Regions from separate parts of the Siminovitchia sediminis genome, predicted to be linked through region 1. Evidence: riboswitches for the same ligand, from Rfam matches in the RefSeq annotation. Region 1 holds a riboswitch; each other region holds the start of a gene.
The links. A riboswitch is a leader RNA that binds a small molecule or an ion and turns the genes downstream of it on or off. The one in region 1 is predicted to bind glycine.
Positions count from the first base shown of each region.

Region 2: another riboswitch for glycine. It lies ahead of ACFSCZ_RS08475 (iron-sulfur cluster biosynthesis family protein); the one in region 1 lies ahead of gcvT (glycine cleavage system aminomethyltransferase GcvT).
Region 3: another riboswitch for glycine. It lies ahead of ACFSCZ_RS00205 (ACT domain-containing protein); the one in region 1 lies ahead of gcvT (glycine cleavage system aminomethyltransferase GcvT).

Region 1 is NZ_JBHUEO010000004.1:2,730-9,458, reverse strand. Features, by position in the region: gene comGB (competence type IV pilus assembly protein ComGB) at 1-526, shown strand, start outside; gene comGC (competence type IV pilus major pilin ComGC) at 541-855, shown strand; gene comGD (competence type IV pilus minor pilin ComGD) at 866-1,318, shown strand; gene ACFSCZ_RS01345 (hypothetical protein) at 1,305-1,613, shown strand; gene comGF (competence type IV pilus minor pilin ComGF) at 1,585-2,037, shown strand; gene ACFSCZ_RS01335 (hypothetical protein) at 2,039-2,308, shown strand; gene ACFSCZ_RS01330 (YqzE family protein) at 2,363-2,548, shown strand; gene ACFSCZ_RS01325 (YqhG family protein) at 2,557-3,351, opposite strand; gene ACFSCZ_RS01320 (DEAD/DEAH box helicase) at 3,320-5,014, opposite strand; glycine riboswitch at 5,145-5,234, shown strand; glycine riboswitch at 5,238-5,319, shown strand; gene gcvT (glycine cleavage system aminomethyltransferase GcvT) at 5,399-6,505, shown strand; gene gcvPA (aminomethyl-transferring glycine dehydrogenase subunit GcvPA) at 6,525-6,729, shown strand, end outside.
Region 2 is NZ_JBHUEO010000019.1:34,344-41,072, reverse strand. Features, by position in the region: gene ACFSCZ_RS08490 (aromatic ring-hydroxylating dioxygenase subunit alpha) at 131-1,132, shown strand; gene ACFSCZ_RS08485 (uracil-xanthine permease family protein) at 1,376-2,728, opposite strand; gene purU (formyltetrahydrofolate deformylase) at 3,269-4,138, opposite strand; gene ACFSCZ_RS08475 (iron-sulfur cluster biosynthesis family protein) at 4,347-4,697, opposite strand; glycine riboswitch at 4,997-5,097, opposite strand; gene sdaAA (L-serine ammonia-lyase, iron-sulfur-dependent, subunit alpha) at 5,139-6,044, opposite strand; gene ACFSCZ_RS08465 (serine dehydratase beta chain) at 6,050-6,544, opposite strand; gene glyA (serine hydroxymethyltransferase) at 6,572-6,729, opposite strand, start outside.
Region 3 is NZ_JBHUEO010000001.1:35,240-41,968, reverse strand. Features, by position in the region: gene ACFSCZ_RS00210 (PFL family protein) at 1-1,094, opposite strand, end outside; gene ACFSCZ_RS00205 (ACT domain-containing protein) at 1,109-1,384, opposite strand; glycine riboswitch at 1,472-1,549, opposite strand; gene ACFSCZ_RS00200 (3D domain-containing protein) at 1,936-2,520, shown strand; gene ACFSCZ_RS00195 (SDR family oxidoreductase) at 2,639-3,403, opposite strand; gene folE (GTP cyclohydrolase I FolE) at 3,435-4,067, opposite strand; gene speB (agmatinase) at 4,213-5,127, opposite strand; gene htpG (molecular chaperone HtpG) at 5,191-6,729, opposite strand, start outside.

The DNA.
Region 1 (6,729 bases):
TATGGCTGCCCTGGCAGGCGGTGTTTTTCTTTCAAGATATTTATATAGAAAATCCGCCTTGGAAAGAGCATTGTTCTACTCCGGAATACCAATTGCCGGGACGTATTACAAACTGTATCAAACTATTTTTCTCGCCAGAGAATGGAGCTTTTTACTGTCGAGCGGATTTTCTGTCAGTGAAATCGTTTACATCATGCGCAAGCAGGAGCTTCACCCTTTAATGAAGGAGTCTGCAGCAGAAATAAAAGAATTCCTTACATTAGGCTATACATTCTCAGAAGCGGTTTCACATCTGGGATTTGTAGAGGAAGAGCTGATAGTGGTGATTGCACATGGTGAAAAAAACGGAAAGCTGGACGGAGAACTGATGTTTTACAGTCAATTTTGCCTGCAGCGGCTTGAAGAAAAAATCACAAAAGTATTTTTAATGGTCCAGCCGGCTCTTTTCGTGATCATTGGGTTCGTTGTCATTGCTATTTACTTATCCATTTTTCTTCCCATGTTTCAAGTGATTGATTCAATATGAAAGGAGATATCCGAATGAAACGCTTATGGATCCATAATGAAAAAGGTTTTACACTGATGGAAATGATGGTAGTGCTGCTGGTCATTACTGTATTGCTCCTGATTGCTTTGCCCAATATTACAAGTCATAGCAGTAAAATTAACGATAAAGGGTGCGAAGGGTTAAAGCAGATGGTTCAAAGCCAGGTAGAGGCATACAGGATTGATAACAATGCTATTCCTACATTGAATGACCTGAAGACAGAAGATTACCTGGGAAAAGACAGGGAACTTGTCTGTCCGAACGGTTATGAATTATCCATTAATTCAACAACCGGAAAAGTGGAATAGGAGAATATCAATGTCCGCTCTAAAAGTTGTCCGTTCGGGGACAGGCTTTACATTATTGGAAACTTTAATTGTCCTCTCGATTGTATCCATGGTCCTTTTATTTGGTGTGATCACTTTACACCCCGTAATGGGATGGGTTCAGAAAAAAATGTTCATTTCGCAGCTGGAGAATGATTTATACCATGCTCATGCCCATGCCATGAACAGAGAAGACAGGGTTATCATAGCCTTTTCACTTTCAGAACAACAATACACAGCAAAAGGGGAATCCGGCGGTTTGTTGTTCGCAAGAAAGTTACACCCTTCTGTTCGTTTGACCGGAGGAACTTTATACAGGCTTCAATTATCCATTACTCCGGATGGCACAGTCAATCATTTTGGAAATGTCCAGTTTACTGTACATGATCAGCCTCTAGAACTGGCTTTTCATATTGGAAGGGGAAGGTTTATTGTTAAGGAATGAAAAAGGGTTTACCTTCTTGGAAGGAATCGTATCCTTCGGCCTGGTGCTCATGGTTGCAGCGACTTTTTTTCCGCTGATGTCCAATATGCTTCACCAAATAAATGAGAGCAAAAAGGAAATGAATGCTTACCGTCTGATGTATGAGCAAACGGAAAAGCTTCAAGACCTTGAAGCACTGGGGAGTGACAAACTAACTTGGCTGCAAACCGAATTTACAATTATCATGGAAAAAACTCAAAAAGGAGATTGGATCGTGTGTGCTCAATATGAAGAAAAATCACATTGTGTGGAGTAACCGGTCAGGATTCACTCTTTTGGAAACAATATTTTCAATATTTATCGTTTCGGTGATCCTTTCCCTTTTGCCCCTGTTATACTACTGGTTTTTCTCCATAGACCGGGCATTGTCTGTAGAGGGAGATTTTGAGTGGAATACTTTTCTCATTCAACTTCGCAAAGAGCTTGAAACAGCGGATACCATTTTTCTGCGCCCGGAAAGAATGTACTTAACAAAAAATCACTCGATCATAAAATATGAGCGATTTCAACGTAATATCCGAAGACAAGTTGACGATAAAGGACAAGAAATTGTACTGCAGAATGTAAGAAGATTTTCAGTCCGCGAAGAATTTCCCATGTTTGTCATTGAGGTTGAATTTATGAATGGAAAGACCGATGAGGCGAGATTTCGTTCACCGCCGATAGAGGAGGGGACATAGATTGAATGAACAGGGGTCTGTTTTTCCCATTACGCTGATCCTCGTGCTGATCGCAATGTTTATTGCTGCACAGGCGGCGATTGTTTATGTTTCTCAAAACCAATTTACTTACGAAATTCGGCAATATTATGAAAGAGAAATTCAACAGAAGCTCAAGGAAGGCCCCAATGTAAATATCAATGAAAGCCCCGGCAGAGAGACTGGAAAAACAGAGGCAAACCAGGAAGAAGAATCCGGACATTCTTCAAAGAATCATCCGCCTGGACCTTGATCCATGATTGAACTCAACGGCTCTTGGCCATACTTTTATCAAGGATGTGAAGATATGTCAACAAATGATTATGTAAAGTATGTAGCTGAACAATTGATTCAACGGTTGGAAACGCCAAAATCTGAACGGAGAGAAAAGAAAAAGGAACGAAAAGAAAGCAAGGATCCGTTCCTTCACCGATGGTTTGGCTTAATTCCGTACGCACTGATGATCTTGGTAAATAAAAGGAATCGAAAATAAACCGGCTGCTATGCAGGGACAGATTTCAAATAGTAAAGCCCGCCGTTTATAATATCAACTTGAACGGATGGCTTATACTGGTCTTCCAAAGCTTTTTTCTCAATCCAATAAGTGTCAGGCTTTTCAACTTCACTTTCGTAAAAATGATCCAGCAGCCGTAAATCTTCTTCCCATCTTTTCCTGGCCGACTCTGCCCAGGGATGTGCCCGGCTTTGTATTTCCTTTGTTAAAAAAGTTTCTATTCTTTTGAGTCCGCTTGCAGGCATGATAATAGGGGAGATTGTAAAGCTATAATCAGGTATTCTCGGTGTTAGAGATATTTTGCTTATCTTCTCATCAAATGGTTCGATCAGCTGCCCGTTGATTAAATTCAGTCCAAAAGATCTGAAAACATCCTTTTTTCGATCAGAGCAGTAGGAAACTTTCATATTGACATTCAGCCATGGGTGCAGCGGGACATTTTGTACAGCTGCCGTTTGGTGATTTTCAAATAGGCGTATATAAGATGAAAGCTTTCTTGCGGTCTCAAAAATCTGGTGGAGTCTTGGCGCACCAAAATGGATGACTTCCCCCTTAATATCTTGAGGGACTATTTCTTGATCGGTGATCAAGGTAATTTTCATCGGATTGGGTATCCCGCCCGTTTTTTCCAAATACGTCCAGTAAAACGGGCGGTTCATTAATTCTTTATCCATGTCCACTGTTAGTTGGATTGTTAAATAGCCTGGTCCGTTTTCTGCGATCGTACACCCGGCTGCTTGAAAAAATTGTTCAAGATATTGATGAATTTCCTTCTGAAGCATGGTTTGCGTCATCCTTTCTTAATGTGTCTGCAAATTCAATCATGGCAGCCAGATTGGTCATCTTTACTTTTACTTCTCCTTCGGAACGTGATGTCTTGAAAATATCCATCATGTGTTCTTCGATGGTACCGCCGTCCAATTTTGCCAAAATATCGTCTAATTCACCTACTACTCGCTCAAACAGTTTGATTTTATCCGTCAGTAAGTTAACAATATGCTCTTCGATGGTATGTTTGACAGCAAAATTGTATATATGGACGTCCTCTTCTTGTCCCAGACGGTGGACACGTCCAATTCTTTGTTCCAGCCTCATGGGATTCCAGGGAAGGTCATAATTAATCACATGGCTGCAAAATTGGAGATTGATTCCTTCACCGCCTGCTTCGGTTGCGATGAGGACCTGCACTTGATTTTTAAACAGTTCTTTCATCCAATCTTTCTTGCTTCTTTTAAATCCTCCGCGAAAAGGAACGGATTTAATACCGTGCTGCTGTAAAAACCATTGCAAATAAAGTTGTGTTGCTCGGTATTCAGTGAAAATGATCACTTTATCGTTGATTTGTTGAATTAATTCCAAAGCTTTTTCCGCCTTGGAATTTTGTGTAACTGCATCTACTTTCTGAAAAATCTTCTGTAATTGATTCTTGTACGATTCAGATGGATCATTATGCTTTTGGAGCATGTTTTTTAAAGTAAAGTAAACCGCTTCCCTGCTGCTGCAAGCTTCCCTTTGAAGGGTCATGATGGAAAAAGCCGGCAGCGGTACTTCCGAGTGGCGCAGCAAGTCGATTGCCTGATACAAATCTCTTTCTTTTTCATTAAAGTCTATGGGAATGGTCTTGACATGTCTTTTCGTCCATTCGATCCCTGTATCAACTCTCCTGTTCCGGATCATCACTTTATTGACAAGGTTTTTCAAATGTTCATTTTCTGCCGCTGACAGCTTTTTCTTCTTATATTTTTCTGCAAAGGTTGTATGGCTGCCAAGATGGCCGGGCTTTAACAGAGAAACAAGGTAAAAAATTTCTTCAATTCTATTTTGGATAGGTGTTGCTGTCAGCAGCAGGCAGAACTTTTTTTTGAGTGATTGAGCAAATTCATAGTTTTTTGTTTTATGGTTTTTCAGCTTATGAGCCTCGTCAATAATGACCAGATCAAAGGACTGGTCTGCAATCAGTTCTCTGTGCGGGCTTCTTTTGGCAGTATCAATAGAAGACACAATACAGTCATACCTTTCCCAAACATAACTTTTGGCAGCAGGGACGGCATGTATATGAAACTTGGAGTTCAGTTCAGAGGTCCACTGCGAGACAAGGGATGCAGGTACGAGAATGAGTGCTCTTTTAACTAGGCCTCTAATCATATATTCTTTTAGTATCAATCCTGCTTCGATCGTTTTACCCAACCCGACTTCATCTGCCAAAATGGCTTTTCCATTCATTTCTTCAATAACCCGGGCTGCTGTTTCCAATTGATGCGGCAAAAGAGTCAGTTCAGGCAAATGTTTTGGAGCAACCAGCCCCTCAAAATCTGGGACAAGAAGGTGTTTTTGAGCTGATAGGGATAAATGGAAGAGCTGCTGGTCCGACCACGGCCCATCTTTTTGGTGGCGTTCCAAAAAACCGGGCAGCCAATCCTGATCAAAGTTTATATGTATGGACATGACAGGCCTCCTTATATACTGAAGATCAAAGAAAGTGTTTGAAAAGTATGTAAAAGAATGATACGATACTATTGAAAGAACTCTTCGTACATAAGATTAGTATGTCCAACTTTTAACAGAATATAGGCGAATGAAGACTGGAGGAGAGACTGTTTATACAGCGCCGAAGGAGCAAGCAATTTATTGCGAATCTCTCAGGCAAAAAGACTCTTGTCGGACGCAGCTCTGGAGAGTGTTCCAACATGTGGAGCCACCAACGAGGAAAGCCGGTAATCCGGTCAAACTTTCAGGTGCCAAAGACAGAGAGACCTTGTAAAGGGGCCTTTCTGTCTTTTTTTATTTGCTTTTTGCTGTACCTAAATGATCAGGGAGGATGATAAACCAATGGCCGATTTAAAGAAAACTCCGTTGCATCCATTGTACAAGGAGTCCGGTGCCAAGACGATTGACTTTGGAGGATGGGACATGCCGGTGCAATTTTCCGGCATTAAAGATGAGCATGAAGCAGTAAGAACCAAAGCGGGTATTTTTGATGTTTCCCATATGGGTGAAATGGTCATCAAAGGAAGGGATAGCCTGTCTTTTTTGCAAAAAATGATGACCAACGACTTTTCCAGATTAAAAGACGGCGATGCGATGTATACAGCCATGTGCTATGAGAATGGCGGTACGGTTGATGATCTCCTCGTCTACAGGTTCAGTGAAGAAGAATACTTTCTTGTAGTGAATGCTGCAAACACGGAAAAAGATTATGACTGGCTGCAGGAACATGCATCGGGAGACGTCAACATCGAAAACGTTTCTGATCAGTATGGATTAATTGCCATACAGGGTCCAAAAGCTCAAGACATTCTCCAAAAAGTTACTGAGAATACCGATTTAAGTGAAATAAGGTTCTTTAAATTTAAACGGAATGTTGACCTTGACGGAGCAAAAGCACTTATTTCCCGAACGGGCTACACAGGAGAAGACGGCTTTGAAATATATTGCCAGGCGATTGATTCAGTAAAAATATGGAAAAGACTGCTGGAAGCAGGTAAAGAAGAGGGCATGGTTCCCTGTGGACTTGGGGCAAGGGACACCCTCCGGTTTGAAGCGGGCCTTCCTTTATATGGACAAGAGCTTTCTTCAGAAATTTCACCGCTGGAAGCAGGGTTGGGATTTGCAGTCAAGCTGAACAAAGAAGCAGATTTTATTGGCAAGGAAACGTTGAGGAAACAAAAGGAGCAAGGCGTGGAACGCAAGCTTGCCGGAATTGAGATGATAGACAGGGGTATCCCGAGAACCGGATACCGGGTTTTCTCAGGTAATGAAGAAATTGGCTATATCACTTCAGGAACACAATCCCCGACATTAAAGAAAAATATCGGATGGGCCTTGATCAAATCCGATTACAATCATGAAGGCAGCGAAGTGGAAGTAGAAGTACGCAAAAAGCGCCTGAAAGCGAAAATTATTCAGACACCGTTTTATAAGCGTCCAAAAAAGTAGGATGGAGGAGAAAAACATGATGAAACATCGTTATTTGCCTATGACCGAACAGGATCAGCAAGAAATGCTGAAGACCATCGGAGTAGATTCGATCGATGAACTGTTCTCTGATATTCCAGAAAAAGTCCGATTTAAAGGTGAGTATCAAATTAAACCCGCAAAGACCGAATCAGCATTAATGAAGGAACTTGCTCAAATGGCTGCAAAAAACGCCGATTTGAAAC
Region 2 (6,729 bases), on a different contig from region 1:
ATTTGAATATAATTTAAAAGGTAGTATAATTATATAAAATAGTCTAAATTTACAAAATGTTCAGGTTAGTAACACTGTAATCTAAGGAAAATATGAATTTAAAAATCCTAGTAATATGGGAGGGGAATGTATGGCAACTAACTTATTGCGCAGTAATTTGCTGGAGGATAAAGTGCTCCAGCAAGACTGGCTTGTTGCTTGTCGGTCTGAAGACGTAAAGGAAGAGCCTATTCAAATTACATTCATGGGCGAAAGAATTGTTATTTTTAGAAACAGCAAAGGTGTACATGCTTTTAAAGACCTATGTTGTCATCGTGGAGCCGCATTATCTCTGGGCAAAGTAAAAAATGATTGTATTGTCTGTCCCTATCACGGTTGGGAGTACGATGACAGCGGAGCTTGTGTACATATTCCTCAATTGCCGGAAGGCAGAAAAATCCCTACACAAGCTAAAGCAGTAAAATATAGTTGTACGGAAAAGTATGGGCTCATTTGGATTAACCTGGCTGGAAATGAACCTGAATTATTCCGGCATACGGAATCGGAAGATGATACTTTTTATCATGTCATTTGGGGACCGCAGGAAGCATTGGCAAAGCCGCCCCGAATTGTGGAAAACTTCTTGGATGTGGGACATCTTGCTGTATTGCATGAAGGGTTTTTAGGGGATAAGAAACATCGGGTCATACCGGACTACAAGGTACATCACGAAGATGGAAGAATATTCTCGGATGAAATAGAAGTCTTCCAACCAGATGCAGATGGAACAGGAAAGGAAAAATTTGTCTACTATACTTACGAGATTCTTCGGCCGCTCACTGTAAAATTCTCTAAACGAGACCCTGACAATAACTCAATTATGTCGATTGTCTTGACTGTCCGGCCCATTGATGAAACCAAATCAATGGTCTATGGTATTGAATCATTTAATTATGATACGGGCTTAACGGATCATGAGATCATTGCTTTTCAGGACAAGATTTTCGAACAAGACAGGCCTATTGTGGAAAATCAAAAACCTGAAGAGCTCCCCCTCGATTTACAAGTAGAAATGTCTTTGGTCTGTGACCGTATGAGCATCGCGTATCGGCAATATTTGAAAAAACTCGGTGTAACACTAGGAACGGAATAACTATAAAACGATCATCTGACCGGGGTGGCTACAAGCCATCCCGGTTTTACCATTCCTTTTGTAGTGATGATCGTTAATTAGCCGGAATAAATTGTACTTTTCCTTTGCCCAAAGTTTGAGGCTGGGGTACATGATAAACCCTGCTGCAATCCCTATCACTATATTGGATGATAGGGGCATTGTCATAATGACCGCAAAAGCGGGAATTGTTTCATCGAACTTCCTACAGTTAATACAAGCACATTAGCCCGTACCTTTTTTATATAAAGCATCTTCCCTCTCCGTTTGCATTTTCTTCTCTTTTGGAATGACCAAGTTTAGAATGAGAGTTGCCAATGCACCAACTGCAATACCGGATGATAGAATATAATTAATCCAATCAGGAACTGCGAATAGGACATCTTGTGGTAAAAAGACTGCAGCCAACGTAAGCAAAATAGGAATTCCGATGATAATCATGTTCCGATCATCGATCGTAAAGGGCTGTATGACCTTCATTCCGTTCGTTACAATTGCAACACAGACCATCCCGAAAATAGCGCTTATCACAGGACCAGGGATACAGGTAATGACTGTTGACAATTTAGGAATTAACCCCAGGCAAATAAGAATCACGCCTGCTGCCAGAATAGGACCTCTGCCAGCAACACCTGTAATGGCCAGCAAACCTGCATTGGACGAGTATCCAGTAACAGGAGTACCTCCAACAAGCGATCCTGCAAGACACCCTAATCCCTCACCTACAGAAGCTTTGTTAAGGCGTTTATCATCCAGTTGTTCACCGGTAACGGACGAGACAACAAACCATGTGCCTGTAGTCTCAATTAATATAATTAAATAAACAAAAACCATTGTAATAATAGCTCCGATGTCAAAAACAGGTTTACCAAACGGGAACAAGGCAGGAAATGCAAACCATGGAGCATCTTTAACAGGAGAAAAATCCACATCTCCCAGAATTGTCGCTGTGATCGTCCCCACTGCGATGGCCAAAATAACGGATACTAAGCGAAAAAACTTACCTATGCCGCGCAGCCTGCTTCCAAGCATCATAAATAAAATCAATGTCCCAATGGATACGCCGGCGATAGCTGTGTTGTGTCCCAGACTTCCTTCAGCATTGTAAACACCATTAATGGCTGTAGGCATTAAGCCAATCCCTACAATAATAATAACCGTACCCGCAACAATTGGCGGCATAAACTTTCGGACCCATTTTGCAAACCATTTTAGTGGATAACCTACAATAGCGATGATAATTGCACCCGGAATTAAACTTCCCGTAATTCCACCAAGACCTAATTTCCCTCCAATTGCAGCAATGGCTCCTATGGGCACATAAGATGGTCCTTGAACTACAGGAAGCTTGATTCCGGCACCCGTTTGAATTAAAGTGGCAATACCGGTTGCCAAGAAACACATTTGTATAAAAAACGAGGTGTTCTCAATACTTAATGAAAGCAGACCTGCAATAATAAGTGGCGCGATGTACAGGTCCATTGCCAGTACATGTTGCAGTCCAAGTACGGTTGCTTTCGAATAACCGACTTTATCATTTACACCGATAAGAAGGTTGTTATCTGAACCTTTTTTCAATTTTACACACCCTTCCACACCATATTTAAGCGCTTACATTCATTTGCATCTAAAGGTTTTATATTTCTTTAGTCAGCTTTTCCATGTTTGACCTCTTAGTATAGAAAATGCCTTTCAAACCCAAAAATTTGCTTAAACTATAAATGTTTGCAGATCTGGGAGGGCAATACCAGAATATCACTTCTTCCAAATACTAAACGAGTCTATCGATATAGATAAAAGGAACGACATCTGCAACACTATAACAACTATGACAAACGAATGGCGCCAGGATGCAAGGGTGCTTATGAAGTCTAATCGACATATAGGCTCCTTATAAGATCTCTCCCCTCTATATTTTTTAATAATATATTATATTCTTTAAATTGTTAATTATCACATAACTATATTATAACACCATTTTCACATAAATGAACAGTAAGTTTGTTAATGAAAATTCGGAAGAATTTACAGGTTACGATGTTCTGTTTATCGAAATAAACTGTCTTCCAGGTGTTCATCACTAAAAAAGCACGCCTATCGACGTGCTCTGCTGCCTTGCTACGGAAATATAATCGTTTTATTTCCATGTACAATCACTTTATTTTCTACATGCCAAGCAACAGCATGGGCAAGTACATGTTTTTCCACGTGGCGGCCGGCTACTTTTAAGTCTTCCGCTGTATAGCGATGGGTCACCCGAATGACATCCTGCTCGATAATCGGACCTTCATCCAAATCATTGGTTACATAGTGTGCAGTTGCCCCGATCAATTTTACGCCGCGGTTAAAGGCGCGAACGTATGGGTTGGCTCCGACGAAAGCAGGCAAGAACGAGTGATGAATATTGATAATACGGTTTGGAAATCTGGCAATAAACTCAGGAGAGAGAATTTGCATGTAACGGGCCAGCACAATAAAGTCTACTTTTCCCTCGATAAGTGCCAATGCCTTTCTTTCCGCTTCATCTTTTGTTTCGGGAGTTACCGGGATATGATAAAAAGTGATTCCCTGATTCTCCACTACTTCCCTCAGATCGTTATGGTTGCTGATTACCATTGGGATATCAGCATCGATTTCACCCGATTTCACTCTCCAGATCAATTCCATCACACATGATTCCTGTTTCGTAACAAAGATGGCCATCCGCTTTCTTTCCCTTTTGCTGTTTAGCTGCCACTTCATCTTGAAGTCTTCTGCCAGCAGCCTCATGTCTTCATGCAATTTGTCATAAGATGCATCAAAATCACTTAAATCGAACTCAATTCGCATAAAGACCATCCCTGCTTTCGGATCAGTCGTATGCTGGTCAAATTGCACGATGTTTGCTTGGTGATCCAATAAAAAATTGGATACTGTTGAGATAATCCCCGGCTTTTCCGGGCACGAAATTAATAAAGTCGCTCTGTTGTTCTTTGATTCTGCAGCCATCGTTACTCCTCCAGTTTTTCTATTATTCCGCTTTATACAAATCCCATTCCAGCGGTTGTGCTTACCTGAAATCTTCCCTTTTACAGTTATGATGATTGGATCCTGGTGCCCCCAATCGGTGACAGTAACACCCGTCTTCAGTTCAAACGTTCTGATCCAAATACTCCGCCGTCCATAATCATAATCGTTTTTGGAAGATCTGTCATTTTTAATGAATAGTATGTTCACCATCTAAGGAACCTTCTTGACTGACATTATTTGATTCAATTGCACAAGCACCTGACGAAAATCCTTCCCCAACGATAAAACCGCTTTTTTCATTGTAATCCACCTGTGCATCCTTATTCAAATATCGCAATGTTAACCGATCCATCGCAATTTGTATACCATTGTACTGGAACACATGGTCATTTCTTCGCTTCTCATCGATGAAAAACTTGAATGAAACCGCCATGCCGCACCCGCCGGAAATATTTGCATCCATACGGGGAATATGGCCATCTTTCATTTTCATGTTTCTAAGTTTATTTACAGCTGCTTCCGTGAGCCTAATAACCATTTTTCTTCACTCCTTCACATAAGAAAGCGCAAGGCGCCCTCTATCTGCGACAAGCAAAAACAAATTGGGAGAAGTCGGCTTTTCAGCCGCCAATTGGGGTATACCTCGAACCGATGGCGTCTGGAGCTAGATAACACTACCTTTTAAAGAAAAACTCAGTATAAAGGTTTTTTTATTTATAAAAAAAGACAGAAAAAGGGATTGAATCCCTTCTCTGTCCTTGTACCTGAGAGTTTAACTCCGATCACTTTCGGGCTTGCTCCTTTGGTGGCGTTTTTAAAGCGCTCTCTCCAGAGATGCGTCGGATTGTGGTTCATTTGCCTGAGAGATTGGTTCCAATGGTTTTTTTGGACCTTGCTCCTTCGGCGGCTTTTATACAGCACTCTCCCATAATCTTCATCCGCATATTTTGATTGTTAATCTTTTCTCATAGACGGTTCATCATCCAGTATTTTTAGCGCTGTTCCGGCAAGGTTTGGCCATTAATTTTCTCTTTAAATCCTCGCCGGTGGGCGTTGCTGCCAGTCCTCCAAGAGACGTTTCTTTCAATGTGCGCGGCATGCTGCTGCCGATATCATACATGGCACCTATTACTTCATCACAGGGTATTCTGCTTTTGATTCCGGCGAGCGCCATATCTGCAGAAGCAAAAGCAATAGCCGTGCCAATCACATTCCGCTTGATACAGGGAACCTCAACCAGGCCTGCAACAGGATCGCATACAAGGCCAAGCAAAGATTTAAGGGACATAGCAGCTGCATGGACAGCCTGTTCAGGAGTACCGCCCCTCATTTCAACAATCGCTGCGGAGGCCATAGCGGTGGCGGATCCTACTTCAGCTTGGCATCCGCCTGCTGCACCTGATATAAAAGCACGATTGGCAATAACATAGCCGATGGCACTTGCCGTAAAAAGCCCCATGACCAGATCGTCAGTGGAAATATCAGTGTTATCTTCCAAAGCAAATATACAGCCGGGAAGGATGCCTGCTGATCCCGCGGTAGGTGTCGCGACAATCACTCCCATCCGGGCATTCGTTTCAGAAGTGGCAAAAGCATATTTCATGGCATCTGTTACTAAACCGCCTGTCATGTAGTTTCCTTTATCCTTATATTCTTTCATTAAATGCGCATCTCCACCGGAAATACCACTGGGTGAAGGTGACGGATCCGTGATTCCTTTCTCAACTGCTTCCTTCATTTTAAAAAGCCGTTCTTTCATCATGGTAAAAATTTCATCGCTGCTCTTACCTGTTTTCTTTTCTTCCGTTTCCATCATCAGCCTGCCCATCGTCATTTCTTTTTCCTCGCAGAGCTGCAACAGATCATTCATTGAATGAAAATCCATTCCTATCATCTCCGATCGTGAAGATACCTTTCTCGCATTGATTCCATATCTAACTTGGAGTTTAATAAAATATTTGCCGGCTGTCCGTTGATCAGGAATATTTTCGAAACCCCGCCCCCTAAAGAAACGCCTCCAATTTCAACAGAATTTTCTCTGCTTTTCATACTGATAAGAAGGGTATTGGGATGGTCATAGTACGGGCATCTCTCTTCAAATTCAAAAGAAATGTTCATTCTTTCCTTTTCCGCCAGCTCAAAGGCATGCTTTATCTCCGGGTTATCCGTTCCCAGTCCGAGCAGGCCGCCAATCACGGCTTTATCTGTTCCGTGCCCTTGGTAAGTTTCAGAAAATGAATCATAAAATGTAATGTTTACGGACTTCGGTATTTCACCGAGCAAGTCATGGCCAAACTTTCCAATGGCAACCACTCCGGCTGTATGAGAGCTGGACGGCCCTACCATCACCGGACCGATAATATCAAAGCAACTGTTAAAAACCATGAGAACACCTCCATAACACCTCCATCTCTATCTGACCAACTGTTTTTGATAAAGTGGGTATGTGCGGCATAACCTCTGAATCTCTTTTCTTACTTTTACCTTTTCCTTGGAGTCCCCTTGGCTTTGTAAAATATCTGTCATATAACCGGCAATGGCTTCCATGTCCGTTTCGTTCATCCCGCGGG
Region 3 (6,729 bases), on a different contig from region 1:
ACCGAGCAGACGCAGGTCATGGCTTCGAGTTTTGAGAAGGTAAGCGCGCCATCCATAATTCCACGGATCATGCCCTCATCTTCACTCACAGGAATAAATGCTCCGCTCAGGCCGCCTACATAGGAGCTCGCCATAGCGCCGCCTTTTTTCACTGCATCATTCATTAAAGCAAGAGCTGCAATCGTGCCATGCGTTCCAACGCGCTCCAGGCCGATTTCTTCTAAAATTTCTGCAACGCTGTCGTTTGTAGCATTTGTCGGAGCCAAGGAGAGGTCCATGATTCCAAATGGAACACCTAAGCGCTCGGCTACAACCCGTCCGATCAGTTCGCCGGCACGTGTAATTTTAAAGACTGTCTTCTTAATGACATCGGCTACCTGCCCAAGATCAGCATCCGGATGGCGCCTTAAAGCATTCAAAACGACGCCAGGCCCGCTGACACCCACGTTCAGAACAGCTTCACCCTCACCCGTTCCATGAAAAGCACCTGCCATAAATGGATTGTCTTCCACAGGATTGCTGAATACGACAAGCTTCGCGCAACCCAGTCCGTCCTGATCCTTCGTTCTTTCAGCAGTTTCTTTAATAATCTCCCCCATCAGGCGGACTGCATCCATATTGATCCCTGTTCTAGTCGTAGCCACAGAAATGGATGAGCAGACCCGCTCTGTCACGCTCAGCGCCTCAGGAAGAGCATCCAACAGCGTTTGTTCGCCTTTTGTAATACCTTTATGAACCAGGGCGGAATATCCGCCGATAAAGTCAACACCCAGTGTTTTTGCGGCCCGATCCAGCGTTTTAGCCAGTTCAACCGCCTGCTCTTTTGTGGCATTTCCCAAAATTTCTGCAACCGGCGTTACAGATATCCGCTTGTTTACAATTGGGATGCCGTATTCCTTTTCCACTTCCTCTGCTGCAGTTTTTAAATTCCCGGCATAGGAGGTAATTTTTTCATACACACGCTTGTTCATCTTTTCGAAATCAGAATCGGCACAGTCGGATAGGCTAATCCCCATGGTAACCGTACGGATGTCCAAATTTTCCATCTGCACCATCCTGATTGTTTCCATCATTTCAGTTAATTCTATATTCATGTCCAAATCCCCTTTTATATCCGGTGCATGGATTGAAATATTTCTTCCCGCTGAATGTTAATTTTCTGGCCTATTTTCTCCCCGAGCTCATCAAACTGCTTTTGCAGTGAATCGAGATTCTCAATTTCAGTGATATCGACCACCATCATCATGGTGAAAAATTCCTGCAAAATTGTTTGGCTGATATCCAGCACATTTACCTGGTTTTCAGCAAGCACTTGCGTGACACTTGCTATAATACCAACCTGGTCTTTTCCCACTACGCTAACTACCGCCCGTCTCTTTTCCATTTACCTGTCACCTCTCTAATTTACATACAAAAAAAGATTGGATCTGCTCCAATCTCAAGAATAGTAGAATAACAAACAATGGTTGTCAGTTACTCTTCTGTCCTTTTGCCTGAGATTGTGAATCCTTCGGCGCCGCATACATGCAGTCTCTCCAGAAGCTGCTCCTGTTATAGTGTGACCCATAACCCTCATCGCTTATTTTTTTATGCTACGTTATTTTACCAACACAAACAGCATGAGGTCAATAGTATGTGACAAGCCTTTATTTACCACTCTCAAAACTTTCTATGGATACGCCCCTATTTCTTTCACGATTGTCAATGAGGAGCTTTCTGCCACATCTTTGAACTTTAACTCCCCGGTATCAGCCAATATATTATTTGTACCTGTCAACGACCGCTTTTCTATTTGTCAATCCGTTATTGGGCTTCCTATTAAGCAACAAGAGATTGTTAGAATTATGTAATGAAAATAGAGCCATTCTGAAATAATCCTGTCATATTAAATTGGTAAACTTATCCTTAACTAAATAGACAAAAGGAGCCTCTACATTGAAAAAACTCATCATATCTGCCATTACCGTTACTCTATTAATCTTTGGATTTGCTGGAGCATCTTCTGCTGCCAGTACGACTTATAAAGTTCAAAAAGGCGATACACTCTATAAAATTGCAACAAAACATAAAGTAACAGTGAATCAAATTAAAAGCTGGAACGGATTAAAAAGCAATTTGATTAAGCCCAACCAAGTCTTAAAGGTAACAAAGCCTGCAGCGAAGAATGCAACGAAGAATGCCGTGAAAAAAACACCGGCAAAAAAGGCTCCAGCCAAGAAAAAAGCCTCATATAAAACGATGACCGTCAAGGCTACTGCCTATACAGCCGACTGCAAGGGATGCAGCGGTATCACCGCAACAGGTATTAACTTAAAGAAGAACCGTAATGCTAAGGTCATTTCTGTGGATCCAAAACAAATTCCGCTTGGATCAAAAGTATATGTAGAGGGATATGGTATGGCCATTGCGGGCGATACAGGCGGAGCGATTAAGAAAAATCGAATCGATTTACACATGCCTACAAAAAAGAAAGCCCTCAATTGGGGCGTCCGAACGGTAAAAATTAAGGTCTATCAATAAATGGGCCCGGGTGATCCCAAGCCTTTGATCCATAAATCAGGTAAAGAAAAATTTCTTCACCTGATTTATTTTCGACAAGTTTCACTAATATTTCCCGGGTAAAGACAGCAAACCTTCATTACTTAGGATACTTATTGACAACGTTAATTCCGCCAGATGCAGAAATGACGCTCCCTGTAATCAAGTCAGAATCTGTATCACAAAGAAAGGAAATCAACCTTGCTATATCCTCACCAGTACCCGAACGGCCAATGGGAGTTTCTTCGTCTTTTACTTCTCTTGCTTGATGAATGCCCGCTTCCTTCATTGCCCCTACGATATCTCCGGGGCAGACCATATTAGCCGTAATGCCATGTTCTGCTTCTTCCAAAGCAATCGTTCTTGTCAAAGAAACAAGCCCTACTTTGGCGGCGCTGAAACCGGAACGATATTTCCAGCCTGGCGAATGCTCAGCGTCCTGAAATCCATAGGTGATAATCCTTCCAAACTTCTGTTTCCTCATCACCGGAATCGTATGCTTCAAGAAATGGTAGACTGCATTTAAATTACCGTCTATCATCTCGTACCATTCGTCATCATCGTAATCCATTAATTTTTTTCGCTCAAAAATATAAGGACCTGCATTATTAATCAAATAATCTATTCTTCCGAATCTTTCAACGGCCTGACTCACCATGTTCACAATATCTTTTTTCTTAGTTACATCACCCTGGACAAACTGCAGTTGTTCCCTATAAGGTCCCCACTCTTTTAACAGCTCTTGCACCCGTTCTTGATCTGTATGATAGTTCACTGTAACCGAACAGCCTCGTTGCAGGAATGCCTCTGTTACTTTTTTTCCGATACCCTTTGATCCTGCCGTGATTAATGCATGTCTCCTCATCTCATTTATCACCCTTTCACGCATTCCACTGCTATCGATTGATCAGGGATAAAAACTCCATGCGAGTATCTGACCTCTCCTCATACACCCCTCTGACAGCCGTTGTGGTCGTTGAAGAGCTGGATTTTTTGATTCCTCTTCCGCACATGCACATATGTTTTGCCTCGACGACAACCATTGTTCCCTGTGGTTCCAATACCCCTTCAATGGCGTCAGCAATTTCATTCGTCAGCCTTTCCTGTACTTGAAATCGCTTGGCATACCCTTCCACCATCCGTCCAATTTTCGATAAACCAGTTATTTTGGTCCCCGGCAAATACCCTACATGAGCAACACCAAAAAATGGGGCAAAATGATGTTCACACATGGAATAAAATTCGATATCCTTTACCAAAACCAGCTCTTTGTGCTGAACGTGAAAAGTTTTTTCCAAATGTTCAGCAGGGTTTTCCTTATATCCTTCTGTATACTCCAGGAATGCTTTTAACACCCGGTAAGGTGTCTCTTCCAATCCTTCACGGTCCGGATGATCCCCGCAAATCTCTATTAAATGCCTGATTCCCTCCATAAAGTACTCAGACTTTTCAATTTTATCTTCTATATCCACCGAATCAGCAAAAAGATCCGGAAGCTTTTCGGAAATTAATTTCATATCCGTAATCATTTAAATAACCTCCTTTTTGGTACAATTCTAATTATATATTAACAGACAGAATGGATGCTTGCGAAGGCTTCCTACCTTTACTGACAAAGAATGCATAATCAAAAGCCGCTCCTTACCGGAAGAACTACCGGATAGAGCGGCCTTCCTAGCGCTTGAGCTGCAACGCTGCCAAGCTCCCAAACTGATGTACAATCGTTGCGGCCAAAAGAGCTGTAATCTCGGTTGGATCATAAGTTGGTAACACTTCAACCAGATCAAACCCGATAAAATTCATGCCGGTTAACGACCGGACCAGCTTAATAGTTTCATAGCTGCTGAATCCACCGATTTCAGGGGTTCCCGTTCCAGGAGCAAATGCGGGATCCACAAAATCAATATCAAATGTCAAGAAACAAGGAGTTTGTCCCACCACTCTTTTCACCTGTTTAACGACATCCTGAATCCCCCGCTCAAATAGCTCCTCTTGCGTAATCACCTGATAGCCCAGCTCCAGACTTGAATCAATATCCCATCCACGCATGCCAATTTGAAATACCTTATCCGGTTGCAGCAGCCCTTCTTCATGTGCACGGATGAAGGGAGAGCCGTGCCAATACTTTTCTTCCATATATGTATCCCATGTATCTGTATGAGAATCAAACTGCAGCAGTGCCACAGGGCCATACACTTTTGCGGCTGCCCGTAAACTTGCCAATGTAATCGAGTGGTCTCCTCCCAACCCTATCGGGATGATATTGTTCTTCATGAGATCCAGCATGGCTTTCTCCATGATCTCATAACTTTTATGAATGTTTTGAGTGATCACATGTAAATCCCCTATATCGATTGCCTGTGTTTCTTCAAAAGGAGATATATTCAGGACATGGTTATGAGGTGACAAAGTAACGGATGCCTGTCTGATGGATTGAGGGCCGAATCTGGCCCCCGCCCGGTAGGAAGCCGCAGTATCAAAAGGCATCCCCAAAACAGCTAATTTTGCATTTTCTCTTTCGGAAGGCAGTCTCATAAAAGTGCCTGTTGCGCAAAAGTCCGGGGTAAAATGCTCAAATGGATTTGACATGATTTCTCCTCCTTTAATATAAAAAAAGAGCTGTCCCGCCTATACTGGGACAGCCTTCCTTGGCTATACCATCACTTTGCATATATCATTCGTAAATTCGATTGGATCTTCAATCGGCAATCCTTCAATCAGCAGGGCCTGATGATACAAAAGATTTGTGTATAGGCCGGCTTTTTCTTTATCCTGTTCAAAAGCATCCTTTAATGATTGAAAGACTTCGTGGTCAGGATTAACTTCAAGAATTTTATCTGCTTTCACTTCCTGATTATTTGGCATGGCACTGAGGATTTTTTCCATCTCAATAGAAACTTCTCCATCTGCAGTCAAACAAACCGGATAGTTTTTGAGGCGAGTGGAAATTTTGACATCCTTTACTTTTCCCGAAAGAGTTTCTTTCATATAGCTCAGCAGTTCCTTGTTTTCCTTCTCCTCTTCTTCGGTCTTCTTTTTGCTGTCCTCGTCTATTCCCAGGTCGCCGCTTGCCACTGACTTAAATTCTTTTTCCTTATAGACCCTCAGCATTTTAATTGCAAATTCATCCACATCTTCTGTGAAATATAAAATCTCATACCCTTTATCGGCTACAAGTTCTGTCTGAGGCATACGGGCGATTCGGTCATTTGACTCACCGGTTGCATAATAAATATATTTTTGGTCCTCCGGCATTCTGGATACATATTCATCCAGGGTAACCAGTTTCTCTTCTTTTGAAGAGTAGAATAAGAGCAAGTCCTGTAAAACTTCTTTATCCTGGCCAAAATGATCATACACACCAAATTTCAGCTGACGGCCAAAAGTCTTGTAAAACAATTCGTATTTCTCTCTGTCATTCTTTAAAAAGGTTTCCAGTTCCCGCTTAATCTTATTTTGAATATTTTTGGCGATGAACTTTAGCTGCCGGTCCTGCTGAAGCATTTCCCTGGATATATTCAGGGAGAGATCTTCAGAATCCACCATCCCTTTGACAAAGCTGAAATAATCTGGCAGCAGGTCTGCACATTTTTCCATGATCAATACTCCATTGGAATACAATTCCAAGCCTTTTTCATATTCCTTGGAATAATAGTCGAATGGGATGTTTTCAGGGATAAACAAAATTGAATGATATCTGACGGTTCCATCGACCTTGATATGGATATGTTTGAGGGGCTTGTCAAAGCCGTAATGCTTCTCCTGATAAAATTTTACGTAATCTTCATCAGTCAATTCATTTTTGTTTTTCCTCCAAATGGGAACCATACTATTAATGATCTGCTCTTCTTTATACTCTTCAAATTCATCGTCGCTTCCTTCTTTCAACCTTCTTTCAGTGACTTCCATTTTGATCGGATAGCGAATGAAATCGGAATGCTTCTTTATGATAGAATGCAAACGATACTCTTCCAGATACTCATCATAGCTTTCCTCTTCGGCGTTTTCTTTAATTTTCAATATAATTTCGGTTCCGACTGTTTCTTTTTCAAACGGCTCAATGGTGAATCCGTCCGCACCGCTGGATTCCCATTTATAGGCCTGGCTGCTTCCGAACGCCTTTGTTAACACTGTGACCTTATCCGCCACCATGAAGGCAGAATAGAAGCCCACACCAAATTGGCCGATAAT